DNA from 3 places in the Virgibacillus sp. M23 genome. Region 1 is predicted to be linked to each of the others. Evidence: riboswitches for the same ligand, from Rfam matches in the RefSeq annotation. Region 1 holds a riboswitch; each other region holds the start of a gene.

Evidence for each region. A riboswitch is a leader RNA that binds a small molecule or an ion and turns the genes downstream of it on or off. The one in region 1 is predicted to bind thiamine pyrophosphate.
Region 2: another riboswitch for thiamine pyrophosphate. It lies ahead of thiT (energy-coupled thiamine transporter ThiT); the one in region 1 lies ahead of RVS70_RS19105 (lipoate--protein ligase family protein).
Region 3: another riboswitch for thiamine pyrophosphate. It lies ahead of tenA (thiaminase II); the one in region 1 lies ahead of RVS70_RS19105 (lipoate--protein ligase family protein).

The regions. Positions count from the first base shown of each region.
Region 1 covers NZ_JAWDHA010000072.1:305-11,752, reverse strand. The annotation lists gene RVS70_RS19125 (MraY family glycosyltransferase) at 1-332, opposite strand, end outside; gene RVS70_RS19120 (hypothetical protein) at 513-917, shown strand; gene hprK (HPr(Ser) kinase/phosphatase) at 1,477-2,403, opposite strand; gene lipA (lipoyl synthase) at 2,509-3,453, opposite strand; gene RVS70_RS19105 (lipoate--protein ligase family protein) at 3,446-4,267, opposite strand; TPP riboswitch at 4,419-4,526, opposite strand; gene RVS70_RS19100 (PTS sugar transporter subunit IIB) at 4,817-5,119, opposite strand; gene RVS70_RS19095 (PTS lactose/cellobiose transporter subunit IIA) at 5,124-5,453, opposite strand; gene RVS70_RS19090 (PTS sugar transporter subunit IIC) at 5,458-6,729, opposite strand; gene RVS70_RS19085 (6-phospho-beta-glucosidase) at 6,731-8,047, opposite strand; gene RVS70_RS19080 (GntR family transcriptional regulator) at 8,544-9,275, shown strand; gene chbG (chitin disaccharide deacetylase) at 9,307-10,008, shown strand; gene RVS70_RS19070 (threonine/serine exporter family protein) at 10,085-10,831, shown strand; gene RVS70_RS19065 (threonine/serine exporter family protein) at 10,868-11,293, shown strand.
Region 2 covers NZ_JAWDHA010000080.1:6,736-16,217, forward strand. The annotation lists gene RVS70_RS19860 (M3 family oligoendopeptidase) at 1-974, shown strand, start outside; TPP riboswitch at 1,234-1,336, shown strand; gene thiT (energy-coupled thiamine transporter ThiT) at 1,445-2,014, shown strand; gene RVS70_RS19870 (general stress protein) at 2,526-2,876, opposite strand; gene RVS70_RS19875 (hypothetical protein) at 2,989-4,419, shown strand; gene RVS70_RS19880 (carbon starvation protein A) at 4,975-6,711, shown strand; gene RVS70_RS19885 (cory-CC-star protein) at 7,099-7,356, shown strand; gene RVS70_RS19890 (ArsA family ATPase) at 7,379-8,326, shown strand; gene RVS70_RS19895 (zinc-binding dehydrogenase) at 8,367-9,347, shown strand.
Region 3 covers NZ_JAWDHA010000010.1:62,208-73,655, reverse strand. The annotation lists TPP riboswitch at 130-241, shown strand; gene thiW (energy coupling factor transporter S component ThiW) at 446-943, shown strand; TPP riboswitch at 932-1,034, shown strand; gene tenA (thiaminase II) at 1,099-1,785, shown strand; gene thiD (bifunctional hydroxymethylpyrimidine kinase/phosphomethylpyrimidine kinase) at 1,785-2,591, shown strand; gene thiM (hydroxyethylthiazole kinase) at 2,588-3,361, shown strand; gene thiE (thiamine phosphate synthase) at 3,365-3,982, shown strand; gene RVS70_RS06295 (hypothetical protein) at 4,324-4,467, opposite strand; gene RVS70_RS06290 (MerR family transcriptional regulator) at 4,712-5,449, opposite strand; gene RVS70_RS06285 (hypothetical protein) at 5,719-6,357, opposite strand; gene RVS70_RS06280 (permease prefix domain 1-containing protein) at 6,371-6,769, opposite strand; gene RVS70_RS06275 (PadR family transcriptional regulator) at 6,766-7,095, opposite strand; gene RVS70_RS06270 (MDR family MFS transporter) at 7,498-8,928, opposite strand; gene RVS70_RS06265 (hypothetical protein) at 9,049-9,204, shown strand; gene RVS70_RS06260 (hypothetical protein) at 9,444-9,926, shown strand; gene RVS70_RS06255 (LutC/YkgG family protein) at 10,225-10,926, opposite strand; gene RVS70_RS06250 (LutB/LldF family L-lactate oxidation iron-sulfur protein) at 10,926-11,448, opposite strand, start outside.

The DNA.
Region 1 (11,448 bases):
AATGTAGCAGCAATTAGCTGGCCCGTCAGCTTTACAACTGGTCGAATGCTGAACCGATCATCTAAAGCACCTGTAAGAATGATTACAACAGCACCTGCAGCAATTTCTGGTAAATGTGGATGCATAGGATGTAAATAAATCATCCCAGCTATCGTTCCTAAAAATATAGCAAGTCCACCTAAACGAGGTGTCACCTTCGTATGTATTTTACGATGATTCGGTAAGTCGACAGCTCCAATAAACATAGCAAATTTTTTCACTGGATATGTAAGTAAAAAAGCAGTTAAGAGTGCTATTAAAAACGCAATCCATAAATCCAAGTAATTAAACATAGAATTCTCCTAAGTATCCTAGATGACTTTCCTAGCTGGATTATAATTATTTTCAATTCAGATAAGACCAGCTTAAATTATATCGAATAATAGCAGTTTTTAGCAAATCTTATTGTGGAACTTCATAGTACATGGTAAGCTGGTTTTAGCATTTTTACTAGAGGTAAGGAGGATGAGACAGTGATTCCCTATGTTTTTGTCGCTGCAGCAGCATTCGCTGTATTTCCCATTTTAATTCTATTTAAAATAAACGTTGAAAAGCTTAAAAAGGATCCTAGACAGCAAGGTAAAGTACAAACAAATATGATGTTAGGTGTAGCTATAAGCGAAGCCATTCCAATTATTCTCATTATATACGGCTTTTCAAAACTAGCCCCTGTTTCTGATGTTTCTACTTTATATGTCCCTGGAATAATTATTGTGTTTTTCATGTTATTTGCTGCTTTCTTTATTTTTATGCAGAGAAAAGTAGATGTGGAGGAAAATTCCAAATCGGCTGTAAACAACTTTTCGATGATCAGCCTAATGTTAACAATGGCCATCCCACTTATTTCTGTTATTTCTTTATTTTTAATGGTTCCATAACGTATAAAAACCTCCTTGATATGGTAGGAGGTTTAGCTTGTAGAGAACCTTTTGTGTTTTCTACAAGACTTTTTTCGTAGGCGAACGGAATACCACTCGCTTTCCGAGGAAACGACAATAACGCAGCCCATGCAGGTCTTCTGAATCTGCGTAGCTACGTTCCACTTCTCTTTTCTCATTCCGATACATCCACTTACTTTGATTATAAATCCAGTTCCATTGAACCAGTTCTATCGCTCCTTCCCACACATGACGTGTAATGGTTTTCTGGAATAAGCACACCTTCTTTACTCAAAGAATCCGCACCGTGAAACTATACGCGCTTTCCGCAGGCACAGCCTTAGCTAACTTGGTAAAGAAAAACACCTTACCAAGTGGATCTTCGGACGCGTACTGTTCCCGCTGGAGTCTCGCTTATTTCAGGTGCTGAATTAATAATTTTGATCAAAAAACGAACAATAATTAATTTCAACCAATTATCGTTCGTTTTTTGATTGTTTCTTCATTCTTTTGTCTCAGTCTCTTGATCCTTCTATGATAGAAGGACTTCTATCTATTTTTACTCTTCTGTTTCTGTCCGATCAGAATCTAAACGTTGAATAAATTCTTCCGCAGCACTATATCCTTGCTGCTGTAAATACCAATTATTTGCTGCCGCTTCAATTAAGCCGACAACATCACGACCAGGCTGTAGCTGTATTTCAATACGAGGAATTGTTACCCCCATATAATCACTAGTTTCCGTAGCTACTTCTAATTCATTATTTAACTCATTCTTTTGCCACGCTGCCAGCTCAATATCAAGAGCAATACGAGTTTCCTCTTGAAATGCCTTTCTACCATACAGTCTTACCACATTTAAGAGCCCAATGCTTCGTAGTGCAAGAAATTCCTTATTTGTACCATTATGTGTACCGAGTAATGTTTCTGGTCCTAATTTTTTTAAGACAACCATATCATCTGCTACAAGCCGATGTCCTCGACCAATTAAGGCATGGGCAATCTCGCTTTTACCAATTCCAGATTTACCACGAATCAATATACCAAGTCCAAAAATATTAACACATACACCGTGAACAGCAGTCTCAGGAGCTAATGCCTTTACCATATAAGCATCATATTTATCCATAAATGTAGATGTCGCTTCCTTCGTACGTAATAATGGAATACCTTCTTGCTTGCAAAATCTAGTCAAATACGTTAATCCCTCTTGATTTGATGTAACAATAAAACAAGGTGGATGATAGTTTACGATGTTACCGATACGTAGCTGCCGCTCCTCATGTGATAATTGATGTAAGTAGGTAATTTCTTTTCTTCCCAATACTTGAACGTGTTCCATCGGAAAGAAATCAAAGTATCCAATAAACTCCAATCCAGGCCGATGCGTTCTAGCTTTTGTTATCGTTCGGTTCAATTGGTCCTCTCCTGCCAATACTTCCAAACTAAATTGCTTTGCTAGTTGCTTTATTGTTACAGCATTCATCTGTATACGCTCCATTTCTATTCACTTCATAGGTCTGAATCTCTTGACTATTCTTATTACGAAAAACAGATATAAGAAGTTTCATGATAACGTATCATGATGAAGTTAAAAAGTGAAGTCGACTTCCTTATTTTCCTGTTTCTCATAGCCCTTCATATAATTAATTCGACGCTGTGCAGAAGCTTGTGTTACTTGCTCATCTGCATGATAGGAAGAACGAACTAATGGACCTGCCTCACAGTGCCTGAAGCCTTTATTAATAGCTATTTCCTTCAGCTCTTTAAACTCATCAGGATGATAATAACGCTCTACATTTAAATGTTTTTTAGTTGGTTGTAAGTATTGACCAATTGTTACAATGTCTACCTGATGTGCTAACAGATCATCCATCGCTTGAATAATCTCCTCTTTTTCTTCTCCTAAACCTACCATAATACTAGATTTTGTTGGTGTGTTTGGAGCAATTTCTTTTACCCGTTGAAGTAGCTGCAAGGAACGGTCATACATCGCTCTGGCACGTACACGTTTTGTTAATCTCCTTACCGTTTCAATATTATGGTTAAAAATATCTGGAGCACTATCCATAAGTGTATGCAGACTATCATAGTCACCCTTCATATCAGAAGGTAGAATTTCGATAGTACAGCCAGGATTTTTTCTTCGTACTGCTCGAACAGTTTCAGCAAAAACGGCAGCACCACCATCGTTTAAGTCATCGCGAGCAACTGCTGTTACAACAACATGTCTAAGCCCCATTACAACAACAGAATCCGCAACTCTTTCTGGCTCTCCCCAATCCAGTTCATTTGGCAGTCCAGTCTTTACAGCACAAAAACGGCATCCTCGTGTACATGTATCTCCAAGAATCATAAAGGTAGCTGTTTTTCTTTCACTCCAACATTCATGAATATTCGGGCAACGTGCCTCTTCACATACAGTGTTTAAGCGATTATCACGCATTAGTTTTTTTAGTCCTCTGTATGATTTATTCGTATTTAACTTTGTTTTTAACCATTCAGGCTTTCGAATATACGTCTGATCTTTAGGCATGGGTGACCGCTCCTTTTCTCGTGTTCTCATCAGAATAGTTTGTTTCAGCAAGTTTATATACTTCATCCCATTGACTTTTCGTTAATGAAAAAGGCTCTAACTTAATGTTTAGTCCTTTCGAGAACCCCTCCATAAAAGCAGGTTTAATTGTTTCGTACGAATGCGCTTGATTTGTTAACTGATTAATTGTTGTTGCTTTTTTCCAAAAGCCTTGTTTTTTTCTTTCTTTCAATTTGTCTGAAGGAAATAAAAATAGATCGAATAGCAAATCAATGTTCATGGTTATCGGTATCGATCCATGCTGAAGCAGTACCCCTTTTTTTCTAGTTTGTGCATTTCCTGAGAGTTTTTTACCATCTGCAACCATTTCATAAAAAGCAGGCCGCTCGAAGCAAATACTACTTCTCTCCTTGGAAAATGATTCAGCGTAGGTTGCTTCTATTCCTAAGTTTTGATAACCTTTTAGAATTCCTTTCGACAAATCATAATAAGCTTGGCGAATCGAAGAAGCTATCATAGGATGATCCTCAGAAATAACAATACTGTATGTTAATTCATCATCATGCAATACCGCACTTCCACCTGTCATTCTGCGTACAAACTGACATTGATGTTTTTTTACACCTTCTAAGTCAATTTTTCCATCTACTTTTTGAAAATGACCAATCGAAAGTGTCGGTTTCATCCATCGATAAAACCGTAATGTCGGCGGTATTTTCCCTTCATAATGCCAATGAAGCAAGGCTTCATCTAATGCCATATTAATGGAAGCATCATGTGGTACATTTTCTAAAAATCCCCATTGTTCATGCATGAAAATCGCCTCCCAATAAGAAATCGACTTCCAGCACATAGAAAGAGCTATCGAGATCAAAACTAGACTGACTACCTGCAAAACAGAGAACGATTTGCTATACATTAAATTAAAAACTGCATTCCTTGTGAATGCAGTCAACATTTATGTAGCCTTGGTGACCACACTTTCCCACGCAGGCATTATCCTGTTCGGGTACAGAGGGTCAAAACGAATACGTCTTTCTCAGCTATTCCAAATAGCTCCCCTAGTGCTGTAACATTTCCTATTAAATTTTCTAACAAAAACAGCTTAACAAGATTGGTATAAATTGTAAAGGTCTAAATAAGAAAACTCTGATAGCTCATCTTTAACAGACTAATAAATCCCTTTAAAACGCTATACGACCAAACAACATGAATGTCGCCTAGTTCTGGGGGCTGGACGCGGCCCAAAACGCGCCTATTTATCCATATTGGCAAATTTCACTATTTCCTAGACGATAAAAAAATAGCTGCGCTGTAATCCAGCGCTTCAGAAAACAGGCAGCTATTCCTTTCATGTATGAAATTATTTTGCAAGCTCTACTGCCTGATCTAAAACTTTATCACCTTGTATCATGCCGTATGCCATTTGATCGATTACATCGACGGCAATGCCATGTGGTTCAACCTGTTCTTTAATTTTCTTTTCTAAATAGCGAACCTGTGGACCAATTAATACAACGTCTAGATTATCTAATTCATTTTTTAACTGTGATTCAGCAACTGCATTTATTTCTGCATCTAGATTCCGCTCCTCAGCTGCCTGCTTCATTTTTTTAACAAGCATAGACGTTGACATCCCCGCTGAACAAACTAGTATAATTTTCATTTTATTATCCCTCCAATGTTTGTATTTTCTCATACATGTCTATCATTTCAACCGCTAAGTCTTTCACTGTCATAGCCGTCATTAGATGATCCTGCGCATGGATCAATATTACGGATAAATTCGTTTGTTTTCCATCTGCTTCTTCCTGTAAAAGTTTTGTTTGCATATGGTGTGCATCATTAAATTCTTTATCAGCCGCTTCAATCTTTTGACGTGCCTCGTTGAACTGGTATGCCTTTGCATGAGAAATTGCTTCCATCGCATGTGACCTTGCATTTCCAGCATGTAAAATAATTTGGAAAGATAACATTTGAACATCCTCTGTTGTTTCCATTGTATTAACCCTCTTTTCGTTGTCTTAGTGTTCTAACTCCTGCCATTATAAACGGTATATACATAAGTACAGCAAGCGTTAAATTAAATACCTGTAAGGCAATTCCACGCCAGCTTCCTCCAGTTACTAAGTAACCGCTTAATATTGGTGGCGTTGTCCACGGCAAGATCGCTACTGTTCTTGGAACTAGTCCAGTCGCCAATGCTATATATGACGTAACAGTTAACGTAACCGGTATCAAAATAAAAGGAATTAACATTGCAGGATTCAAAACAATTGGCAAACCAAATATTACTGGCTCGTTAATGTTAAATAACCCTGCTGGTGCAGATAACTTTGCCACTTGACGATAAGGGTGATTCTTTTCTCTACGGATGACAATAAAGATAGCAATTAATAAGGCAATTGTGGTACCAGATCCACCCATGAACACGAATGAGTCAAGGAATGGCTTTGTTACAATATTTGGTACTTCAAATGCGGACATTCCACTCTTAAATAGATCTAAATTTTGTTCAATTAATGGTAAATATAATGGTTCAATAACGGATCCAATAATATTCGTACCATGTAAACCAAAGAACCATAGTAAATGATTGAGGAATGAGACAACCATTGCTGCAGGCAGCGTATTCCCTAACCCCTGTAATGGTTCTTGAATAACATTGAAAATAACCTCAAACACGCTTTGCTCTGCAAATACATTCATCAATGCTTGGAAGAAACCAAGAATGATGAGTATAATTACTGCAGGAATTAAAGCTTTAAAAGAACGAGTTACTCCTTCAGGAACACCTTCTGGCATTTTAATTGTCATTTTTGATTTTATTAAGATTCTGAATAATTCCGTTAATACTAATGCAAGAATAATTCCGACGAATAACCCTTGTGTCCCCAACCATGCTGCATTCAAGCCACCATCCTCAGTCCATGGGACGAGCATAATGAAGCCCCCAGCAGATATTAGACCTGCTGATAAGCCATCAACATCATAGGACTTAGCTAAATTATAAGCGATAGAAAACGAAACTAAAAGTCCCAATACAGCAAAGGTTCCATTCCAAATACTTCCCCCAACTGCCTGCCAATTACCGTCTCCAAAAATACCATTCATCCATTCTACGAAATTGAAACTTCCAAATGGCGGAAAGTTATTAATCAGGATTGCTAATGAACCAACAATAATTAAAGGCATAATCGCAACGAATCCATCACGCACTGCTACTAGATGACGTTGTGATCCAATACGACCAGCAATTTCAATGAACTTATTCATTCTAATTCCCCCTTGATTTAAATTGTGGTAAATATGATTTATGTGCTTCTAATAACTCATCAAGCACAACCTTACTACCTTTTTCGTTTGCAAGAAGTGGATTCATAACCATTGCTGTATATGCATCGTTGTAATCTCCAGATATACTTGCCCGAATCACTAACTCTTCAAATGCCTTCATTTGATAAATATGGCCTTTCACTGTATGTGGCAATGCACCTACAGAAATCGGTTTTGGACCATTATTTGTAATCATGCAGTTTACTTCAATAACTGCATCTTCAGGCAGATCTGGAATAGCCCCATTATTAATCGTATTTACAGTCTGAACATCCTGTTTGTTGTTATATATAGAGTCCATCAAACTGCAAGCGACGTCACTGTAAAAAGCACCACCACGTTCTTCTAGTTCCTTAGGTTTTTCATATAATGATGGATTACTATAGATGTTAAATAAAGATGTTTCCAAATTTTGCACAACCTCAGCCCTAGTACCATTTTCCTTAAATGCTTTCACATCTTTTTCCAAAACCTCTTTCGTTTGGAAATAATACTGATGATATGGATTAGGAAGAAGTCCAGTTGCTTCAATGAATGTCTTCGACCAGCCTAAATTAACAATGTTTGCAGGTGAGTAATCTAAATCGCCGCTTAACTTCTCCAAAACTTCTTTGGTACGATCTATTCCATTGACATATACCTTCTTACCGAAAACAAAATGGTTCATCCCAATAAATTCAATTAATACGTCATTTGGATCGGCATCCAATATTTCTGCTGTTGAATGACGCATATTGTATGGAATATTACAAACACCAATAACCTTCTTATGTGGTGAATGTTTCAATAATGCTTCTGTAACGATTCCAGCAGGATTTGTAAAGTTTATAATCCACGCATTGGGACAAATTTCATGAACATCTTTTGCCAAATCCAATAATACTGGTATGGTACGAAAGGCCTTAAATATTCCTCCAGCCCCATTTGTTTCCTGACCAATAAATCCGTGACTTAATGGGATTCGTTCATCCTTTGAACGAGCAGCTAAACCTCCTACTCTTATCTGTGTTGAAACAAAGTCAGCTTGTTTAAGTGCTTCTCTACGATCTAATGTCCACGATAGATTAATAGGTTTATTGGATTTTTCTATCATGCGTTGTGCCAGATTACCGATAATCTCGAGTTTTTCCTTCCCAGCTTCAATATCAACTAGAACAATATCTGTAACAGGGAATGAATCATGGCGACGAATTATCCCTTCAATAATCTCAGGTGTATAACTCGATCCACCACCAACTACTACAAGTTTTACTGTCATTTGTATAAACTCCTTTGATGAATTTTGAAAACGCTTTTAATTATAATGAAAAATTAAGCGTCTTCTGGAATGATCCAAAAAACTCTAAACTTCTTCCTTAACTATTGGTTACTTATACCTATTCCGTTTCTCCATTAAAAATGTATCATACAAATTATTTATTGTCCATACATTATTAAAAAATTGTTTTATATTGTCATTACATTTATAAAATATTGTCATTAAATGTGTAATCTTGTACACTTTAATTAAATAAATTTACAAGTAAAAGAATTTTTAATAACGCATACATGTAGACAGTACAATTACTATCGGGCTATCGACAACCATCTACATTACCTAACCGGGTACTTCATGTATTATCCTGCAAAAAGGTCTTTTGCTTTTTACAACATATAACCAGATAATTTTAGTTTCACGTAATTTTAACGAATTGAAAATTTCCTTTTAACCCATGAACATGATAAAAAGATCAAATAGATAAGGGAGTGCACGAATGGAAAAGAACCAATCATTACATGCCTATATAAAAGAGGAACTACTGAATCGAATTAAAGCTAATAAATATAAGAGAGGAGAAAAGATACCTACAGAGCTAGAATTATGTAAGGGTTTTGGCGTGAGTAGAACAACTATTCGAACTGCTCTCAATCAATTAACTGTTGAGGGTTACTTAGAGCGTCATCAAGGCAGAGGAACTTTTGTCGCCGATCAGAAAGTAAAACAGACATTATCCCAAACCGTAAAACGATATAGCGACCAGATTGCCATTCAAGGGAAAAAAGCAGAAATCACGTTGATTAGTATTCAAGTTGTACCGGCAAATGAATATCTAGAACAATCGTTAGATGTTACGTTAAATGACCCCATTCAAAGGGTGGAGCGGGTTCGTAAAGCGAATACTGAGCCGACTCAATATGAGATCGCCTACATTCCGTGGAATGTTGCACCAGGAATTACAAAGGAACAAGCCGAGACCTCGCTTTATGGAGCTTTAAAAGAGGATTTCAGCGTCCACATAGCAAAAACAACGGAACATGTAGAAATCGCACTTGCTGATGAGCGCTCCTCTTCACATTTAAACTGTGAACCTGGTTCACCATGCTTTTATATTGAAACCGTTGCAGAAAATGAAAAAGGGGAGAAGGTAGAATATTCTCGCTCTTACTTTAGAGGAGATAAAACAAATTTTGTCATTGAACGTAACTACCCATTTGAAGCTGAATAAAAGTTTAATAATATGGAGGGGGAAAATATTTATGAAGGTTTTATTTAATGCGGATGATTATGGTCTAACAAAAGGAGTAACAGATGGCATTATACAGTCCCATTTGCAGGGGGTAGTTGATTCTACAACGTTAATGATGAATGGGCTGGCTGTAGACTATGCAGTAGAACAAGCGAAAGCACATCCAACTTTAAAAGTAGGAATCCATCTGGTATTAACTTGGGGGAAACCATTAAGCTCCAAGATATCTGATCTTGTAAACGAGGATGGTACGTTTAGATTTAGTAGTCGTTTTCGACAAATGAATCCGCCCAATTTACAGGAATTGGAGTTAGAATGGCGCTCCCAAATAGAAGCTTTTTTGAATACGGGTCTTCCTTTACATCATATTGATAGTCATCATCATGTACATGGTTGGGAGCCACTTAAACCTTTAATCATGAAGTTAGCAAAGGATTATCAGGTCCCTGTTCGTGTTACTGACTCCTTAAAAGATGAGAAAGATATATTATTAACAGAACAAATCTGGTTAGACTTCTATGGAGAAGGAATAACCCCTGATTTATTCTCACAAATCCAATCACTTGAAGCATCAAGTATTGAAATAATGACGCATCCAGCGATGGTCGACAACGACTTATTAAATATAAGTTCTTATTTAGATAAAAGACAGGAAGAATTAAAGATATTATGCTCCTTACAAGCACCAGATTGGGTGGAAAAAATAGAATAAGCCGAACATCCTATCTTCTGGACGAATCGTTCCTATCATTACATATTAGTAACATGCTTATGAAAGGGGGAACCCTATGTATAACAATGACCCTACTTCTGTAGCTAAAGTCTGCATTCTTGCTGGAAAAATCATGTTGGAGAGTGGTGCAGAAACCTATCGAGTGGAAGATACAATGAATCGAATCGCAATTGCCTATGGATTAGAAAATGCGGAAAGCTATGCGACACCAACAGGTATTCATTTTTCTACTGAAGGAGAAGCGACCTATTTCCGTAGAATCTCCAATCGTTCAACTGATCTCCATAAAATTACTGAAGTAAACAGTATTTCGCGACAAATAGCCGAACAATCTATTGAGGTAAAAGAGGCTTTATTATTGCTAAAGGGCGTTCAGCATGCCAGTGAATCATTTCCATATTGGATGCAAATTCTAGCAGCTGCATTAGTTAGCGGTAGCTTCACCATCATGTTTGGTGGATTATGGGGTGATTTTATCCCTTCTTTTATTGCTGGTGGAGGAGGCTTTGCTGCCATGATCTGGTTTGAAAAGCTAGTGGAGATAAGATTTATTGCCGAATTTCTAGCTTCTTTTATCATTGCCATTCTCGCACTTATAGCTATCGAGCTGAATTTCGGCATGCTAATGGATAAGATTATTATCGGGGCCGTAATGCCTCTTGTACCTGGGTTACACATAACAAATGCAGTACGTGATTTGATGGCAGGTCATTTAGTAGCCGGTGTTTCAAAAGGCGTTGAAGCAATATTAACAGCCTTTGCAATCGGTGCTGGTGTTGCTGTCGTATTTGCCTTTATGTAGGATTAGGAGGAGATAAACTTGCTCTTTGCTCAACTAATGACAAGCTTCATCGCTGCTAGTGGATTTGGTATTCTTTTTAATGCCCCCAGACAAGCTTTAATCCAGTGTGGACTTGTCGGCATGTTCGGCTGGATTGTCTATTATATCTTGGTTGATCAAGGAATTGATACCGTTCCTGCTACTATCTTTGGTTCCATGCTTGTTGCTGTATTAAGTCATCTATGTGCAAGATTATATAAGACACCAATAATTATTTTTAATGTGTCCGGAATAATCCCTCTCGTGCCTGGAGGCATTGCTTATGATGCCATGCGAAAATTTGTTGAAAATGATTATTTTAGCGCTGTTCAACTTTCAGCAAAAGTGATGCTGTTAGCCGGGGCTATTGCCATCGGCTTGATGTTCTCTGAAGTCGCTAATCAAATTTTTAAGAAAGCCTGGGGCTGGTTCCGTCTCGAATAGTTGATTTTCTAATTTCTAACTTATATGATAGTGGAAGTTAATGATTTATAAGTGAAGCTTCAATCAGTTGAGGGGCTGTTTTATCCCCCACTTATGGTTAGTACCACAGGGGTATGGCCTAAAGGCCTTTGAACCAATCGGACATTTACTGGCAG
Region 2 (9,482 bases), on a different contig from region 1:
GGACTGCAATAAAAAAATATAAGCATCCCTTTGTAGAGTATCTTATGAACAAGGCCAAACTACTTGGACTTAACAAACTAAGTATTTATGATGTTGGAGCACCAGTAAACAAAGTGGTTAAGACTTCGTCGTTTGAAGAAGGAGCTGACTTTATTGTCGAACATTTTACTCAGTTTAGTCCCCAAATGGCTGATTTTGCGAAAATGGCCTTTGAAAATAGGTGGATTGAGGCTGAGGATCGTCCAAATAAGCGTCCGGGAGGATTTTGTACAAGTTTCCCTGATAGTAAGCAAACACGCATTTTTATGACTTATTCAGGTACTTCATCTAATATTGCAACGTTAGCTCATGAGTTAGGGCATGCTTATCATCAACATGTAATGAATGATGTAAATGGACTTAATCAACGGTATGCAATGAATGTTGCTGAAACAGCGTCAACATTTGCTGAAATGGTTGTTGCAGATGCGTCGGTAAAAAGCGCACGTTCGATTGCGGAAAAGAAAAGTTTATTAGAGGATAAGATTCAGCGGAGCATTGCTTTTTTTATGAATATACATTCCCGTTTTATCTTTGAAAGGCGTTTTTATGAAGAAAGGAAACAAGGATTAGTGCCAGTGAAAAGATTAAACGATTTGATGATAGAAGCACAGAAAGAGGCATATTGTGATGCATTATCGGAGTATGATCCTAATTTTTGGGCATCTAAATTACATTTTCACATAACAAGGGTGCCATTTTACAATTTCCCTTATACATTTGGTTATCTTTTCAGTCTAGGTATCTATGCAAAAGCACAAGAAAACGAAGATAGTTTTGAAGATGCATATATTTCGCTTTTAAGGGATACTGGTCGCATGAACGTAGAGGATCTTGCTAAAAAACATTTGGATACAGATTTAACTAAGCCTGAATTCTGGGAAGCTGCTATTCAATTATGTGTCAATGATGTTGACGAATATCTTTCGTTGTAACGCTGTTGTGTTTTTACGATATGTCATGTACAATACTTGTAGTAAATAGGCAGTGAAAAGTAGTTTCTTATTTATTCCACATGTAACTGATAGTAAGAACCCCACTTCAAGGAATAAAGTGAAACCATTATTGGTAAGTGGGGGAATCGACTGCCGGTAAATGTCTGATTAGTTTATCTCTCAATCAGAGGTATAAACAAAAACCCCCACTGATTGAAGTTTCACTAAACAGTAAGACAAAAGAAGCAAATATAAGTTAGAAGCCTACAGGGGGAGCCAATTGGCTGAGAGTGAACATAACTGTTCTTACCCTTTGAACCTGTTAGTTAGTACTAGCGTAGGGATGGTGGCTTTTTTGATGGACAGAAAAGTAATGTGAGCAGATTCCCCATCAGGAAGTCTTCCCCTTGGCATTGCTTTTTTTGTATGGATAAGTTACTTAACTGCATAAAAAAGGGGAGGAGAAAGATATGAGGCGCACATTATTTTTAGTAGAAGTAGCCATTTTTGCAGCTTTTGCATTTTTATTGGATTTTATACCATTTTTATCATTTAAGGTTTGGGCTCAAGGTGGCTCCATATCCTTTGCGATGATACCGATTTTTATTGTCGCATTTCGCTGGGGGGTCAAGGGCGGTTTATTAGCTGGATTGCTGTTGGGAGGATTACAATTATTATTTGGGCCAACAGTCTTCGTACCCCTACAAGGGTTCTTAGATTATATTGTTGCGTTTACCGTATTAGGTTTTGCAGGAATTTTTGCAAAACCTGTCCAAGCAGCAGTTAAAGAAGGAAAAACGAAAACAAGCCTATATTATATTGCTGTAGGCGTGTTTTTAGGATCAGCTTTACGCTTTTTAGCCCATTTCACTGGAGGGATTGTATTCTTTGGTGAATTTGCGCCAGAAGGTCAGCCTGTATGGTTATACTCGTTGCTATATAACGGATCGTACATGTTACCTGGCTTTATATTAAGTACGGTTCTTGTGTTCTTTTTATTTCAAAAACAACCACGTACACTATTACGTATGTCCGCTTAATCTAGGAGTTTTCCTCATAATAAATATACGAAGATTAGTGGGTAGTTATTGACTCGAGGATTTTGCCCACTATTTTCTATTTAGTAGTTTAGAGTTATAGTGAGAGGTGAAATCAAGCTTAATCAATTGCGGCAATTATTATCGAGACTGATAAAATGATTATTCAGAGTAAGAAATATTTTGTTTTTTCCCAAGCTCTTTATTATCTTTATTTCATAACAAAAGCGCATTAGAAACGTAGCGACTGGAGCTAGTCAGCTCGTAGGGCGGGCGATTGTGAAGTCACATCGTTTCTGGGCGCTGGAGCTGGACGCGGCTCAACACGCCCCTATTTATCCAAATGGGTAAATTTTATATTTTCTTCCTAGACTATGAGAAAAGCTGCTTCACCCAATTAGAATTGGTGAAACAGCATTGATAACTTGCCTATCATAAGCAAGTTATCTTTTTCTTACTGACAGATTAAAACGTTTAATTATGAAAAACTACTGTATAGTAGAGATTTATGCTTTTATTGTAAATACCTATTAACTTCCTCATGGTTAGTTACAATCAAGAGTACTTTTCCTTCATCCATATCTTCCTCATAGTTTTCAGCTTCTGCTTGAGAGAATCCTATTTCGGTTAATTTCGTTCTTAGTTCATCACCTTGTGTACTAAAAAGATTACCAACGGCATGTCCAATATCCATTTCCCTTATTCCTATGGTATTCGCATCCGCACCATCAGCTATTCGGTTTGTTCGATCATCATCATGGGATAAAACATACACATCTTCTTTATGAATACCTTTATCCTTTAGTATTTGAATAGCTTCCTTTAATTGCTGATCATTTGTATATTCTTTTATAAATGGTTTCATTAAAATTACCTCCTTATCAATCTTTCATTATTATCATACCCAACGCTAGAAGAACTAAACATGTACGAATTGCATAGGCTATAGCACATCCATTGGAGAGGAAGAGGTTGGCGTGGAGCTTTCAATATCCCATATTTTATATGGTTTGTTTACCTTACTAATTATAGGCACAATGGTCATGCGGAAGGGAATCGTATTACCAACGTTATTTGGTACATTTATTATTGCGTGGGTTTATAAAGGTAGTCTAATTGCTGGATTTACCGCAATATTTCATGCAAATCTTGTAGCAGCACAAGAACTATTTAGTATTTTTTTAATCATCACCTTTATGCTCGCGTTATTAAATTCATTACGTGATTTAGGTGCAGATAAACGAATGATTCAGCCAATACAAAAAATAATGGTAAATGGTCATATATCTTATTTTGTTTTAGTTATTGCTACCTATTTGATATCTCTATTCTTTTGGCCAACACCAGCAGTACCCCTAATATGTGCGCTTTTGGTACCCGCTGCAATCCGAGCAGGTCTACCAGCAATTACGGCTGCAGTAGCAATAGCAATAGCTGGTCAAGGAATGGCACTTTCCTCTGATTATATTGTGCAAGTTGCCCCCAATTTATCTGCTACCTCAGCAGGAGTAGAAACAGCTGTGGTTGCCGATCAAGCACTTATTTTGTCACTTATAACAGGTGGTATTGCTATTATGCTTGCTTATATAATGTATCGAAAAACAATTCGATCGAAGGAGGATGTGCGAAACAACATAGAACTTGAAAACATTCAAACAACAAAGGAGTATACACAAAGTCAACATACGAATGAACTACGTGTATGGAGTAAATTATTTGCTATTCTTGTCCCTCTGGCATTAACTGGTGTCGTTAGTTACATGGTTTATGAAAAGCTTAATACAGGAAGAATGAGCGGATTAGAAGGAGGAGATGGAGCAGCATTTATTGGTGGTGTTGCAGTTATCTTGCTATTATTATCGACCATTGCATTTCGTAGGCAGCATGCGCTCGATTATATAACAACACATATAACAGATGGATTTGTTTTTGCTTTTAAGGCAATGGGTCCGGTTATTCCAATTGCTGGATTTTTCTTTTTAGGTAGTTCAGACTTTGCAGGAGCTATTTTAGGTATGGAGAAGCGTTCACCTGCATTCCTATTTGATCTCGTTCAATCGATTCAAGAATATCTTCCACAAAGTGCATTGTTAGCTGGATTCAGCGTTTTGCTTATTGGTATTATTACAGGGCTTGATGGCTCTGGTTTTTCAGGGCTTCCACTTACTGGTTCTCTAGCGGCATCATTACAAAACGGTTCCATTGATGCAACCACCCTTGCAGCAATAGGGCAAATGGGTTCGATATGGACTGGTGGTGGTACGCTCGTTGCATGGTCTTCTTTAATCGCTATTGCTGGTTTTTGTGGTGTATCGGTAATGGAATTAGTACGTAAAAACTTTATACCTGTTATCGTAGGATTAGTCATTACAACAATTGTAGCTGTAGTTATTTTATCCCGCATATAACTGGCAGTAAGCCCCCACTTCAAGCAATAAAGTGAACCCAAAATGGATAAGTGGGGGGTCAACTGCCAGTAAATGTCCGATTGGTTCACCTAACCATCCGTGGGGGATAAACAACCTCCTCCACGGATGGAAGTTTCACTTTATCCCGCATATAACTGGCAGTAAGCCCCCACTTCAAGCAATAAAGTGAACCCAATATAGGTAAGAGGGAGATCAACTGCCAGTAAATGTCCGATTGGTTCAAAGGCCTTTAGGTCATACTCTTGTGGTACTAACAATCAGTAGGGGATAAACAACCTCCCCACGGATGGAAGTTTCACGTTTTATAAATTGTATGAATGGACTCAAATAAAAAGGTGGTCCCTTATTAAATATCCTTCCTGTATAAATAAGGGATTACCTTTTAAACCATACATAAGGGTTGAATGAATCATGTAAAAGCAGAAAGACAGTACTAAAATAAAGCGTATTCACATATTCTCATACAGATACGTCTTAAAAAAATTACGTGCTAAAATTGGACGGGTCTTTACTTGATAAAGGAGGGATAAAGAAGTGTCAGGTATTTTAGTTGCATTAATAGGTATGATCGTTTTTGCATTAGGTTATCGCTACTATTCTCGTTTTGTAGCGAAAAAAATTTTTAAACTTGATCCAACCTATGTGACACCAGCACATCGTTACAGTGATGGAGTGGACTTTGTTCCCACAAATAAATTCGTACTATGGGGGCATCATTTTACTTCGGTTGCTGGTGCTGCACCAATATTGGGTCCGGCAATTGCCGTTTATTGGGGATGGCTGCCAGCTTTTCTGTGGGTAATACTTGGAACTGTATTTGCTGCGGGTGTGCATGATTTTGGAACATTGGTCTTGTCAGTACGAAATAAAGGTCAATCTGTAGGTACATTAGCACATCGTTTAATTGGTCAACGAGCGAAGATACTGTTTTTATTTATCATTTTAATTCTAGTGTTAATGGTCAATGCGGTCTTTGCATGGGTAATTTCAAATTTATTTATATCTTACCCAGCAAGTGTGCTTCCTGTATTTATTCAAATCCCATTAGCTATCTGGATCGGTTATGCTGTATATAAACGAAACAGAAAAATGCTTATTCCATCCGTGTTAGCATTAGCAATTATGTATTTAACTGCAATTGTTGCTAGTAAGGTAGAATTTCTTCAATTTGATCTCGTTCATTATATGGGTGGTGAAGCTGGAGCTGGTTTATTTGGTTTAGGAGCGGTTTCTTCGGCATTTTTAATTTGGATTGTCATTTTGATGATTTATGTCTATATTGCCTCAACACTTCCGGTTTGGAAATTATTACAGCCACGAGATTTTATTAATTCACATCAGCTTGTAGTGGGACTAGGAATTCTTTACTTAGGATTATTATTTACTAACCCAGAAATAACTGCTCCAGCTACGAATGCTAACCCAGATACACCTTGGCTTCCCTTATTATTTATTACGATAGCATGCGGGGCAATTTCAGGTTTTCATGGACTTGTTACATCAGGAACATCGTCAAAGCAATTGAATAGGGAAACAGATGCGAGATTTGTAGGCTACTTAGGAGCAGTAGGTGAAGGAATATTAGCATTAGTATCGATTCTTGCTGTTGCTACTTTTTTTGCTAGTACCGATGAATTTATGGCTACCTATAGCAGCTTCTCTGATGCCAATGCTTCTGGACTTGCTACCTTTGTTGAAGGGGCCGCTGTTCTGGCAGGGGGACTTGCCATTCCTCCAGATGTAGCAGTTACGATTGTATCGATTATTGTCGTTAGTTTCGCAGCTACGACTTTAGATACTTCTGTTCGACTCATGCGTTACATCATTGCTGAATTAGGTAGTGAGTATAATCTTCCAGTGTTAACACGGACACATGTGGCAACAACTGTGGCAGTTGCATCGAGTGCTGCGCTTGTATTATTACCAGAAGGTCCGAAAGGATTTGGGTCTGGAGGTTATCAACTTTGGCCACTATTTGGTACAGCCAATCAGTTACTGGCAGGGATTAGTTTGATGCTTATCGCAGTTTGGTTGAAACGATTAGGGCGAAACTATGCAGTTGTATTCATACCAATGGTGTTCTTAATGTTTATGACACTTTATGCGATGTTCCAGCAGGTTTTATTTGAATGGTCGTGGTTAGGCTCATCTCCTGATATATTATTATTTATTTTTGGTGCAATTATCTTTATATTTGCACTTTGGATAAGTATAACTGCATTCTCTGTATTGAGAGGAAACGATGGGAAACCATTGGATGATGACAATTAATGAAGGGCGTGTCTTCTATAAAAAATCGCCTAGATTAAAGTAACTGGAATATACGAGACATCTGTTGGAAGCGTGAGCGTGTGTGTGAATCCTCTGAAGAGAGATTGCAGGAGAGCCTAGCAGTTAGAAGGGAATACAATTCAGTCATGTTGGAAAAGGGCTAGTTTTTATCCCACATATAACTGGCAGTAAGACCCCCACTTCAAGCAATCAAGTAAAAACAACATAGGTAAGTGAGGGATTGACTGCCAGTAAATGTCCGATGGTTTCAAAGGTCTTTAGGTCATACCCTTGTGGTACTGATCCCATTCGTGGGGGATAAACAAAACCTCCACTGATTGAAGTTTCACTTTTTGACAGCCCCTTTTTCGGTGAAGGAGTGATTACATGTTTAAACATTGGAAGCGGTGCATTCAATGGTATGAGGAAATGATTAGCATGCCCCATCGTCAAGAAATCGCCCGAGAACTTAGGCAAGAAGATGATGTGTTTCTCTTACTACTATATTCAGAAATGATTGGCATTCCTAATCCAGTCTACTATTATACATTAGAACTCTATCCGTACATAGTGGAGAATTTTCATGATTGGCATTTGCGAATGGGGATGGAAAAATCACCTTTATCCGGTATTCGGTGCTGTTAATAAAAATCAAAAGGAGATTCAAATGGCAACGTTACTAAATAAGATTGTATTTATTGGCGGAAAAGGGGGAGTGGGTAAATCTACATCTGCAGCAGCACTTGCATGGGAAGCTGCAAGATTAAACAAGAAAACTTTGCTCATTTCTACAGACCCTGCTCATAATCTAGGAGATATTTTCAAACGGGAAATTGGCGGGCAAATAACCCAAATCACTAGATTATTATCTGCTATCGAAATTGATCCTGAAAAAGAAACGAACAACTATATAATGGGTGTAAAGGAAAATATTAAAAAGATGATGCATGCTGGGATGATTGAAGAAGTGAATCGGCAATTAGATACAGCTAAAGCTTCTCCTGGTGCAGATGAATCAGCGTTATTTAACAAACTTATTTCTATAATTATTGATGAACAGGATCATTATGATCATTTAATAGTTGACACAGCACCTACTGGTCATACAATACGACTTCTTACCCTTCCTGAACTTATGGGCATTTGGATAGATGGATTATTACAGCGAAGGAGGAAAACAAATCAGAATTATAGTCAGCTTTTAAATGATGGCGATCCTGTCGAAGATCCAATATATGATGTACTTAACCAACGACAGAAGCGTTTTTCTAAGGCTAGAGAACTGCTTTTAGATCAAGCTAATACAAGCTTTATATTTGTTCTCAACCCGGAGCGACTACCGATTGTGGAAACAAAGAAAGCAATTCAATTACTTGAAAAATATCATTTACATGTGAAAACATTAATCATAAATAAATTGTTACCAGAGCAAGCTGATGGTGAATTTTTGATACAACGTAAGGAATATGAGCAAAAGTATGTACATCAGATCGAATGTACATTTCCTAGCCAGGAAAAGATCTATGTTCCGTTATTTTCTCATGATATTATAGATATACAGCAACTAGAATTATTTGGTTCATACTATCAAAAGCACGATTTACTATTTAGCTAGCAATGGTAATACATGTGTAGAAGGGGAGAAGCGACTAATGATGAAGGGTTTTGTACATGAAGATGAAAAACTGTTAATACGTGAAATGAGTGTCCCAGTCCCAAAAGGCACTGAGGTAGTAGTTTCTTTAAAAACAGCAGGATTAAACCGCCGTGATTTGTATATTCCTAACCGAAGAAAAGGAAAGAAAGAGCCTTTAATATTAGGATCAGATGGAGCAGGTATAGTTGAGCAGGTAGGTGATGAAGTAGACCATTTTCAACCAGGTGATGAGGTTATTATCAATCCTGCATTACGATGGGAGGCTAATAGTGACGCTCCACCTCAGGGATTTGACATTTTAGGTATGCCTGATCATGGTACGTTCGCTGAAAAGATTGCCATAGACGCAGCGCAATTAGAAGACAAGCCACAACATCTTTCCTGGGAAGAAGCCGGCGTTTTAGCGCTTTCTGGATTAACAGGATATCGCGCATTAGTCACAAAGGGACAAATAAAGAAAGGCGAAACTATATTTATTACGGGGGCTGGTAGTGGCGTATCAACATTTATTATTTCCTTTGCAAAGAATATGGGAGCAAAGGTTATTGTAACGTCTCGAAGTGAAAAGAAATTACAGCAGGCAAAAGCATTGGGAGCAGATATTACGCTCAGTAATGATGTTAATTGGACGGAGGCTTTAGCCGATGAAACGGTTGACCTTGTTATAGATAGTGTTGGACGGGCAACCTTTCAACGTTCATTAGAAGTATTAAGAAAAGGAGGGAGAATGGTAGTTTTTGGAGCAACTACAGAAGACATGATTCATCTGAATTTGCGGGAATTCTTTTATGGTCAATATCAATTACTAGGTTCGACGATGGGGAGTAGAGAGGAGCTTCGTGCTATGCTTAATCATATTGTGCAATATAATGTACACCCAATCGTAGATAGCACGTTCTCATTGTCAAATATTCAAAAGGCGTTTGATCATTTAGAGGAAAACAAGCAGTTTGGTAAAATAGCGATTAACCTTACGTAAATAGGGAATAAATCGTAACTATTAAAAAACAGGCTTGCAATATGCTGCGAGCCTGTTTTTTAATAGTCTAGGAAATGAAGGAAATTATAAATTTAGCCCATGTGGATAAATGGGTGTGTTGAGCACGTCTAGCTC
Region 3 (11,448 bases), on a different contig from region 1:
AATAAGCCTATTAAAAAAAGGCGCTTTAAATGGTAGACGCTATATTCCTTTTTTCCCATGACAAATAACAATATATTTGTTATGCTTGATTCTGTTAGTTGCTGAAAGCATAATTAAATTCACAAGTTACTTAACTACTAGGGGTGCCCAATATGTGGGCTGAGAGGAAACACGTGACGTTTCTAACTCTTATGGACCTGATCTGGTTAATACCAGCGGAGGGAAGTAGTAGACGCAACGTCTTTCTATTTTCTTACACAAAGCCAGGTCCATGGAGGATCTGGTTTTTTTCATAAGAACAGAGTGGATGTATATTATGCTTTGCTGTCTACCTTTAGCATCCATAGCTACTGGGGAGAGGCGTGTAGGACGTAAGCTATACCGCATATTGTCGGTAATTCCTATTGTTGTCCTATGCTCACTTTTTATAGAAAGGAGGGAATAAGTGAGAAGAACGCACGTATTAACATTGATGGCAATTTTCGTAGCAATTGGAACATTAGGAGCACAATTCTTATGGTTTCCTGCTGGAATTGCTAAAGCGTATCCAGTGCAGCACGCAGTAAATGTAATGGCGGCAGTAATACTGGGACCTGGTCCAGCCGTAGTCATAGCTTTTATGATTGGAATTTTACGAAATATGCTGGGGATTGGTACATTACTTGCTTTTCCGGGAGCAATGGTTGGTGCTTTCCTTGCTGGGCTTTTTTATCAGTGGTTTGGTAGAAAGCTGTGGGCTGTGATCGGAGAAAGCATTGGTACTGGTATTATCGGATCATTCATAGCGGTTCCATTTGCTAAATTGTTTATGGACAGTGCTGCTGGCGCTTTCATTTTCATGCCATCGTTTTTGGTAAGTAGCATAACTGGCGCATTTATTGGCTGGTTCATTTTATTACGAGTAAAGCAAGAAGATACGATACGCGTACAAGGAAACTACTAGGGGCGCTTTGTTGCTGAGATAAGGACTTTTCCTTTGTCCCTTTGAACCTGATCTGGATAATACCAGCGCAGGAAAGTAGTGGGGAACATATTATTATCCTCTATTTATCTACTTTTACACCTCTAGTGGCTTCCCATAATAGAAGGAGGCTAAATATGAATTTCACTGATCAATTAAGAGAAGAAAACAATGATATTTTCCAGCTTATTTTTAATCATCCCTTTGTTCAGGGGATAGGGACTGGCGAGATTTCTAAAGATGCGCTCGCACATTATATTAAAGCGGACTTTGAATACTTAAATGCCTTTATGCAAATTTATGGAATAGCGCTATCCAAATCAAAGAAACGTGATGATATTGCTTATTTCTTTGATCAAATAAATTTTATATTAAACGATGAAATCCACCCACATCATAACTTCTGCAATCATATCGGTGTGGACTATGCGTCCTTACAAGGACACCCTTTGCCACCTACTGCAGATCATTACATTAAACATATGATGTATCATGCACAAATGGGAACGTCTAGTGAGATACTAGGAGCTCTACTTCCATGCCCTTGGACATACTTAGAAATTGGTAGGGAATTAATGGAGCAGTATAATCCTAATAAAGATCACCCTTTTTACGATTGGATTAGTTTCTATGCAAGTGGTGATGTAGATAATACCACCTTTGAATTGAGAAAACGGTTGGATATACTTGCAGAAAATGCTGCCAAGGATGAAAAAGATCTCATTAGAGAAGCTTTTCGAAAAAGCTGCCAGCTGGAGCTTAAATTCTGGGAAATGGCCTACACATGTGAATCATGGCCAAACGCAGAAAAGGTGAACAGCTAATGGCTAGCATACCTTGCGCGCTGACTATTGCTGGAACAGATCCGAGTGGCGGTGCTGGCATACAGGCAGACCTAAAAACATTTCAAGAACTAACCGTATATGGAATGTCTGTAATCACCTCTGTTGTGGCACAAAATACAACCGGTGTGCAAAACGTACACCATCTACCTGTTACGATGATAAATGAGCAACTAAACTCAGTTATATCAGATATGCCTGTGCATAGCATAAAAACAGGTATGATTGCGAACAAAGATATGATGCAGGTTATTGCAGAGCACTTGTCCAAATCAGTTGTGAACTATGTCATGGACCCTGTCATGGTTGCAACTAGTGGCGATCCATTAATATCGGAAGATGCTCGATCGTTTCTCAAACAGCAGCTATTACCATTAGCGACTGTAGTTACTCCTAATATTCCTGAAGCACAGTATATTACAGGACAATCTATTGATAATACAAGTGATTTGCAAGAAGCGGCTTTCGAGATCGTCAAAAGCTTTGGAGCACGCGCAGCACTTGTTAAAGGTGGCCACCTGCAAGGTAAAGCCGTCGACTATTTATATGATGGGAATAAGCTTTACACGTTCGAAGCAGAGCGGTTTCAAACAAAGAATACACATGGTACAGGTTGTACGTATTCAGCGGCAATTACTGCTCATCTAAGTAAAGGTCTACCACTTTACGAAGCTGTAAAGCAGGCGAAACAGTATGTAACAGCTGCTATTCAATACTCCTTTTCACTTGGTGCCGGTAACGGACCTACAAATCATTGGGCGGTACGCAAAGAAAGGGTGGAACAATGACACAATCCATTATTCAAGCAGTTAGAGAACAAAAACCATTGATCCATAACTTAACCAATGAAGTAGTCATGAATTTTACAGCTAATGGTCTGTTAGCCTTTGGTGGAGCACCGATAATGGCAAAAGCAGAACAAGAGGCTAAAGAAATGGCTACCGCTGCGAATGGTGTACTTATTAATATTGGTACAACAACTTTAAACGAGCTATCAGCTATGAAACTAGCAGGAATAGCCGCAAATAAAAAAGGTATCCCTGTCGTACTTGACCCAGTTGGCGTAGCGGCTACAACCTTTCGCCAAGAAGCTGTAAAGCATTTGCTACACGAAGTACAGTTTACCGCAATCAAAGGTAATGCTGGCGAAATGGCACAGCTTGTGGAGATCCCTTGGAAAACAAAAGGTGTTGAGTCAATTGGGGACGGTAATCTAGAAGAAATTGCCGTTAAAGTTGCCAAAGCCTATCATACAACTGCTGTAGTTACTGGTGAGACGGATGTAATTTACAGTGAAGGGAAAATAATTCACAACACGACTGGTCATGTATGGCTAGAAAAAATTACTGGTGCAGGCTGCTTATTAGGAGCTATTCTAACTGCATGCTTAACAACTAATCATGCTCTAGAAGCTAAGGCATTGGCAGCAGTACAGTTTTATGGACTTGCTGCTGAACACGCGGCTTCTCAAGAATATGTGCTTGGTCCTGGAAGCTTCTTACCAGCATTTATAGACGCCCTTTCCAAAGACTTAGATCAATTGAAAGGAGTTAATTAATCTTTGCAGCTAAAGGATGCTCTAAGAAAATACTTTATTATGGGTAGTCAGAACTGCCATAACGATCCAAAGCATATTTTGGAACAAGCAGTAAAAGCTGGTATAACAGCATTTCAATTTAGAGAAAAAGGAAACGGGTCATTAACTGGTTATAAAAAATTTATTTTAGGAAAACAACTTCGGAATATCTGTCAAAACTATCGTATACCTTTCTTCGTTAACGATGACATAGAACTTGCTGAAATATTAGATGCAGATGGTATCCATGTTGGTCAGGATGATGTATCTGCTCTGGAATTACGTAGGCGTTTTCCAAATAAATGGGTCGGCCTTTCTGTATCAAATAAAACAGAATTAGTAAATAGTCCCATTTCCTCTGTTGACTATTTAGGAGTGGGGCCAATATTTTCTACTACAACAAAAGAGGATGCTAAATCAGCGATTGGACCGAATTGGATAAAAGATATTAAACAAGCTTATCCCTCCCTGCCAATTGTGGGTATAGGTGGTATCACTACAGACAATGCAGCTTCTGTTATCCAAGCGGGAGCGGATGGGGTTGCGATCATATCCGCTATAACCCTTGCAGAAGATATTAATAAAGCTGTTCTACAATTATAGTAGTAACAATCTATATTCAAAGAGTGCAGAAATAGCACACAAAACAATTAAAGCTGTGCCCAATAAAAAACAATCGGCACAGCTTTTTTTACGCTTGCTTTTTCGTCAATCCTGCGACTCTTTATACGAATAAAAGCAAAGCGCCCGATTAGAAACGTAGCGACTGGAGCGAGAGAAAGAATCATGGTGAGCTTCCGAGCCAATAATGACTTAGATTAGAGCGATTCGTGAAGTCGCATCGTTTCTGGTCGCTGAAGCTGGCCGCGGCTCAACACGCCCATATTTATCCACTTGAATAAAAAGAACCCGTAGCTCCAAGCTACAGGCTCATCAACATAAATCTATAGTTCATATCGCTTACAATGGTGTTTACTCCCCGCTTTACACCCATTCACACCGGAATCTGGTGACACTGCTGCCGATGCTGAAATAGACGAGAAAAGAAGCATGGTAAGAATGGAACTACCCAGCAATAACTTTTTCATTGTTTTATCACTACTCCTTTTATAATAATCTATCTACATTTTACTATACACTGTCACTCTCTAATTGTATATAAAAATCAGAATTTTGGTAATATAGTAGCAATCCTATTACATAAAGTAGCCTTTAGAACTACCATAACGACTGCAAGGGAATAAGCACATAGCTCTATAGATAATAAACTGTTCGTAAAAACTTCAGCATGATTAACCGAAAAGAGACTGAAGCATTCCTGCCTCCTTCTATTTATTGAAGATTATCAGCATAGGCAGTCATCGCATCTCGCATGAATACAGCTAAACCATTACCATATTGATCGATATTTTTTGTGAAACGTTCATCATCTACATATAGTTGGCCTAGTCCTTTAAAAGCTTCTAGTGAATACGTTCCTATACGATTTAAGAATTGATACCATTCAGCAATTCGTTCTTGAGCAATTTCAGAGGCAGGATCTTCATGACGAACTTCGGCTAATTTACGATAAATCGCATGGAACGTTTCCTCAAACTCTTTTTTTTCAGCTTTTGTGAAGCTATTAAGTTTTGCATTCGATTTATTAACTGCTTTATCCCCCCAACGCTCTCGCGCTTCCTGTTCATAAGGATTATGACTAAAGTCAAATCCGGCAAATTTTTCTTGATTACTCATTACAATCTCTCCTTTTTTATACTTTAATGTTTTATCAATCGTTCCAATCATTGTATTGATTCGCCTCCTTTTATCAAGCAGCATTTTGCGATGCATCTCTAAGGCCTCAGCTTGATTAAAAGAAGGGCTGTCAATAATTTCTTTAATTTTCTTCAAAGAAAAATCAAGTTCCTTAAAAAATAAAATCTGCTGCAAACGTTCTAGATCATTCTCTGAATAAATGCGATATCCTGATTCGGTTGTTTGTTCGGGAGTCAATAGCCCAATTTCATCATAATGATGTAGTGTGCGCACACTAATCCCAACCAAATCAGCTACTTCCTTTACTTTCATAGCTGTTAACCTCCCTGTAAACTTACTATAAAGTATAACGTAACGTTAGAGTCAATAGAAAAATTAATTAACAGCATATTTAAATTCTAAATACAGGTTACCAATCGCTATATCCAAACAAAAAGAACTGGAACAAAGAATTTCAGTAAAAAAAAGCAGAACTATCATTCGAAATGTTTTGGTAACATTCGAATCCATCCTGCTTTTCTAGTTCTAAACTATTTGTTGCTGTATTGAAGCACCATTCAGCGGCTGTTTACACGCTTGATTCATGATTCCGTATTCCGTTTATATACAAAAAAATACAGGCTTAATGGCCACCAAAGAATGGCGAAAATCGGATAAATGGCCCAAATGGTACCTGGTGAGTAAATAATATTTACCATTATAAAAAATAAACAAAGAAGTAATGACGCATGGAGTGAAAAAGTAAAATACGTACTTCTTCTCACATGATACACAGATAGCGGCCACCATAATACAGCAAAGGCGGGAAATATAACCCAAGGAGTATGCGGAGAGACTATTACGTTTAGTAAAAAATAATAAAGAATAGCAACGCCACTACCAACAACTGCAACTCGTAATGTCTTGGCTTTAGCCCCTAAGAACACAAGAATCGGCCAGTAAACCAACGGAATAACTGTATACGAAACCCATGGATACGTAGGAGTACTTCTTATGTTCTCAATGATGAGAAGAATTAATAGTAATGTACTAGTAATAATAGCAAATAACGTCTGTTTCTTCTGCTTATAGCAATACAACCCTAACGGGAAAACTAACATTACAACGGCTGGGTACATAAACCAAATATGTTCTACACTTGTTAACATATTTACAATAAATAGAAAAATAATTGTCATTACTGAGCCTGTAACTAAAAAAGCCAAATCAATTTTTTTCACATTGTGTTCCTCCTCACTTTTTACGCTTCCAAGAAAAGTACATTGTTAGCGGCCACCAAAGTACTGCAAATGTTGGATATACAAACCAAATGATATCTGGTGTGTAGTAAAAGTTAATAAATACGAACAAGGAAATAATCAGAAGACTACTCCATATGGAATACCATAAATTAAGCTTAGGCAAATTCCTCTTCACAGGTTGTTTTGCGCTTAATTCTTGCTTTAAATCTTCAATATCCCCAAAATCAACAATAGCTTTATTTATCGCATCCTCCTCTGCCTTTCCTTGTTCCATCAAATCCCAGACCTTTTCTTCAAGGTTTTGGGTTATTTCTTGCATAACTGCGTTTTTTTGTTCACTTTCAGGAATGTTTTTAAATAATTCCTCAACATATCCAATAATTTCTTTCAATTTAATCCCTCCATAAATAAATCAATAATTTCCTTTGTTTCCTTCCATTCTTGAACAGTTTCTTTTAAATAAGCTTTTCCAAGAGTCGTTATGCGGTAATACTTTCGTTTTCCACCTCGGGAAACACTCCCAAAATAGGACTCAATTAGATCCTTTTTTTCCAGTCGCTGAAAAACTGCATATAAAGTAGCTTCCTTTATTTGAAATCTGTTATCTGTTCTGGAACTGATCTCTTTCGATATTTCATAGCCATAGCGATCCTCTTCACAGACTAAACGTAAAATTATCGATTCCAAGTGACCACGAATAATATCACTTCTTATCATTATCACACTTCCTTATTTTACAACTATTCTATCTGATAGAGTAATCATACGATAAATTACTCTATCTGTCAAAGTAATTTTTCAACCTCCTACATTAAAAAAAGACTGATAAAAAAATAAAGAAACAATAAAAAACGAACACCTAATTAGTTGAAATTAATTATTGTTCGTTTTTTTGATTAGGATCATTCATTTAGTACCTAAAATAAGCGAGAGTCCGGCGGGAACAGCACGAGTCTGAAGATCCACGTGGTAATGTGTTTTTCTTTACCAAGTTAGCTGAGGCCATGCCTGCGGAAAGCGCGTATGTTTTCACGGTGCGGCGATGATACTCCTATTGATAACCAGATTATTCGTATTTTGAGTAAAGAAGTTGTGTTTTGTCCCAGCCTCGCTAATGATTTAATTCTCTTCAGGCTGTTCTAATTCTTGTTTATCCTGATCTCTTGGAACGGCACGGTATACTAGAAAAGCCAAGATAACGGCAATAATTGAAATAGCAAAAGCAATGAAATAGACTAGCTCTACTCCAGCTACCATTGCATCACTAATTGTACCTGGGTCATCTGGGTTTTTAGATTGACCTAAAAAATGATTTTGTCTTGCATTTAAAATGCTAATGAAGACAGAAACACCGATGGCACCTGCTACTGGCTGTAAGGTCGTCATTACTGAGGTACCATGCGGATATAATCGTTTTGGAAGTTGATTTAAACCGTTTGTTTCAGCAGGCATCATAATAGCTGATACCGTAAGCATCAATAGAATATACCCAATAATAATCATCCATGGTTCTGTATCAGCATGAAGTCTACTCATCATAAACATTGTTCCACTTAATACAATCGAAGCAGGTATCATTAATAATCTTGGACCGAATTTATCAAATAGATGCCCCATAACAGGTGACATAAGTCCATTCAGAATGCTTCCAGGTAAAAGTAATAAGCCAGCTGTAGCCGCTGATAATGCTAACGGGCCTTGCATGAACACAGGTAATATGATTTCTGACGAAAACATAGTCATCATAATGATTAGAAACATCAATATTCCATGTGTAAACATCGGATATTTAAAAACACGTAAATCCATGACTGGATCTTTTAATTTAAATTGTCTTAATGAGAAGAACGTGATTCCTATTACACCAAGGATAATAAATGTGTAGACATTAGGACTTAAAAAGCCAGCCTCTCCTTTTCCTGCTGAGCTAAATCCATAAACTAGTGAACCAAAACCAATTGTTGAATACACAAGTGATCGTACGTCAACTTTTGGTTTAGTAACTTCTGATACATTTACTAAATATCTATAAGCAAATGCAACAGAAAATAAAGCAAATGGAATGACACAAATAAATAAGAAACGCCATCCGAGATATTCTACGATGATCCCTGACAATGTTGGCCCTATTGCTGGCGCAAACATAATAACCAGACCGACAAGCCCCATCACCTTTCCACGTCTATGTGGAGGAAACACAAGTAAAAATACGTTGAAAATGACTGGCATTAATAAACCTGTACCAGCTGCTTGAATAAGCCTTCCCGTTAATAAGATCGGAAAGGTTGGTGCTAATGCACATATTGTTGTTCCCAACGTAAACACAAGCATTGTTCCTAGAAATAATTGCCGTGTTGAAAACCATTGTAATAATATAGCTGAGGCAGGAATAACGATTCCCATAACAAGCATAAATCCTGTAGCCATCCACTGAACGGTTGGTAAAGATACATGAAATTCCCCCATTAATGTGGTTAAAGCGATATTTAATAACGTTTCGTTTAGAATGGCAAAAAAAGCACCAATAATTAACGATAACATGATCGGCATAACCTTAAAATTAGGATCATCAGCTAAATATTCATAATTTGTACCGTTATTTTTATTCAATTTGAAGCTCCTTTCTAATAAATATCTCGCACTTTATCTAGCAACTATAGCAGGAGAGGCTTGGCTAACCTGAAAATTACAAAAATTACCAACAAAAAAGAGAGAGAAGAATTCCCTCCCCATTTTCTTTATAGTTTTATTGAAACAGGTAGACCAATCCCGATAGATGCCACACAAATAGCATGTTATTTAGTTAAACAAGTAATTCGGAATTGATCATTCATCATTTCAGTAAAACCCCCGTTCATTAGATGAGTGTTCAAAGAACATTCACTATAAGTAAAATAATACTAACATGCAGCTTTGACATAAGCAAGGATTCAATAATTAATTTTTATTTATATTTGTGTAATAAACCTACATCGCTATCCGCCCATTATGGGAAATACGAATAGCAAATTAGACGATTGCCCCATATAGTGAAGGGAAAGATTTTTTAGAGGAGGAGATTTTTTATGTATCCTTATAACGATGAACACGCATATAACGATGACCAAAGAGTATTTAACCTACCTAATATAAGTGAAATAATCGGTCCTGTTTTACCTGGTGGCGGACCTCCTGGACCACCCGGATTCCCTGGGGGACCTGGCGGAGGACCTCCTGGAACGCCTGGATTCCCTGGGGGGCCTGGCGGAGGACCTCCTGGAATGCCCGGGTTCCCTGGAGGGCCTGGTGGAGGGCCTGGTCAAGCACCAACATCACCGCCCCCATCATTTGTGCCACAAAAAACACAGGCAAAGACCTTTGCAATTGATCCAGGCGGAATTCGCTTCTGCTTATACCGGTACACGTATATCTGGTTAAGACGAGATTCCTTTTGGTTTTATCCAACTTTTGTAGGTAGAAACTCTATAGCTGGCTTCCGATGGACCGGGTTTGGATGGGTATACTTTGGTATTGATCTAGACCGAATTGAATCATTCCAGTGCTTTTAACACAGTATAACTAAATTGACACTTTAATCATGTGGGGGGTTAGTTTATCCCCCACTGATTATTAGTAACACAAGGTTCTGACTTAAAGGCCATTGAACAAACTATACATTTACTGGAATTCGATCCCTCATTTACCAAATATCAATTTTTATTTATTACTGGAATTGGGTCTTACTACCAGTTATATGTGGATAAATTAGCTCTTCTTTATTTAGCCTGTGTATAATTTAAAAATAAAAAACTTCCCAATAGCAAGTCATCTAGTTGACCATCTAAAGAGAAGTTTATTTGGATACTATCAATCAACAACGATATAGGTTGCCTTAATTGGACCATGAACACCCACAATTAAGTTCATCTCAATATCAGCACTATTACTAGGTCCAGAAACAAAACTTACACAAGAAGGCACGTCTTCTCCTTGTATAGTAGCTTCGTGAAGCCGTTTAGCAGCCTGAGTCATCCTTGGCACAATTGTATTTTTCGGTATTATAGCAATATATGTTTTCGGCAGCAGACTAATAGATCTCCCATTATTCTTATTATTTAATAAGGTTATAGTTGCAGACTCTGCCAATGTTATATCACTAAAAGAGATACCTACATCCGCCCGCTCCGCAATTCTTTGATTTTCTTCACCTATCGTATGATCCCATATATGAACATCTAGTTCTTGATTAAACTGTTCATATATCTCGTCCAAACCGTAAATTTTGTTGCGCTTATCATTTGAAGCTATAATCGATTTCCCTTCATAACGATTAATTGTCTCCTTTAACACATTAGCTAATTTATTCCGCTCTGTTTGAATAAAATCCGTATGAATGACGTTACATTGTTCCTGTAAAACAAGAATAAGGTCTTCCGTCGAATATCCGTTTAACACCTCATATTGTGGTTGAACGCTATAGGTTGGTCTTATCACTTCATCTGTTCGGCGAGGACGTCCAAGGTTATTAGCTAGATTATTTAAAAACTTATCTCGATTATGGATTGCCATTATGCCTCACCTTCTTTCTGACGATTACTCCACCAAGCGCGAAACGATTGTTTGGGGGGCGCTGGAAAATCTCTAACATTTGTCCATCCTTTTAATGGTCCAGGGCCATTTTCGATATTTTCATCTTTAGTCCAAGGCCGCAATGCTGTTCGAGCCATTTTCGTACTTAATTTATATGCCGCTGGATTAGATGCCCATTGGGCAAATCCCTTCATCATGACTTTTTCCGCTAATGGGGATTTCTTTTCCTTTTCCACTATAATTTGACGATGACGAATTAACTGCTCATGTAGCGGTATCTTGACTGGACAGGCCTCTGTACAAGCTGCGCAAAGCGACGACGCGTATGGCAATTCCTTGTGATTTTCATAACCATCCAGTAATGGTGTTAGTACAGCACCAATTGGACCAGGATAAATCGAATTGTATGCGTGTCCACCAACATGACGATAAACCGGACAAACGTTAATACATGCAGCACAACGAATACAGTGTAACGCCGATTGAAACTCGGTTCCTAAT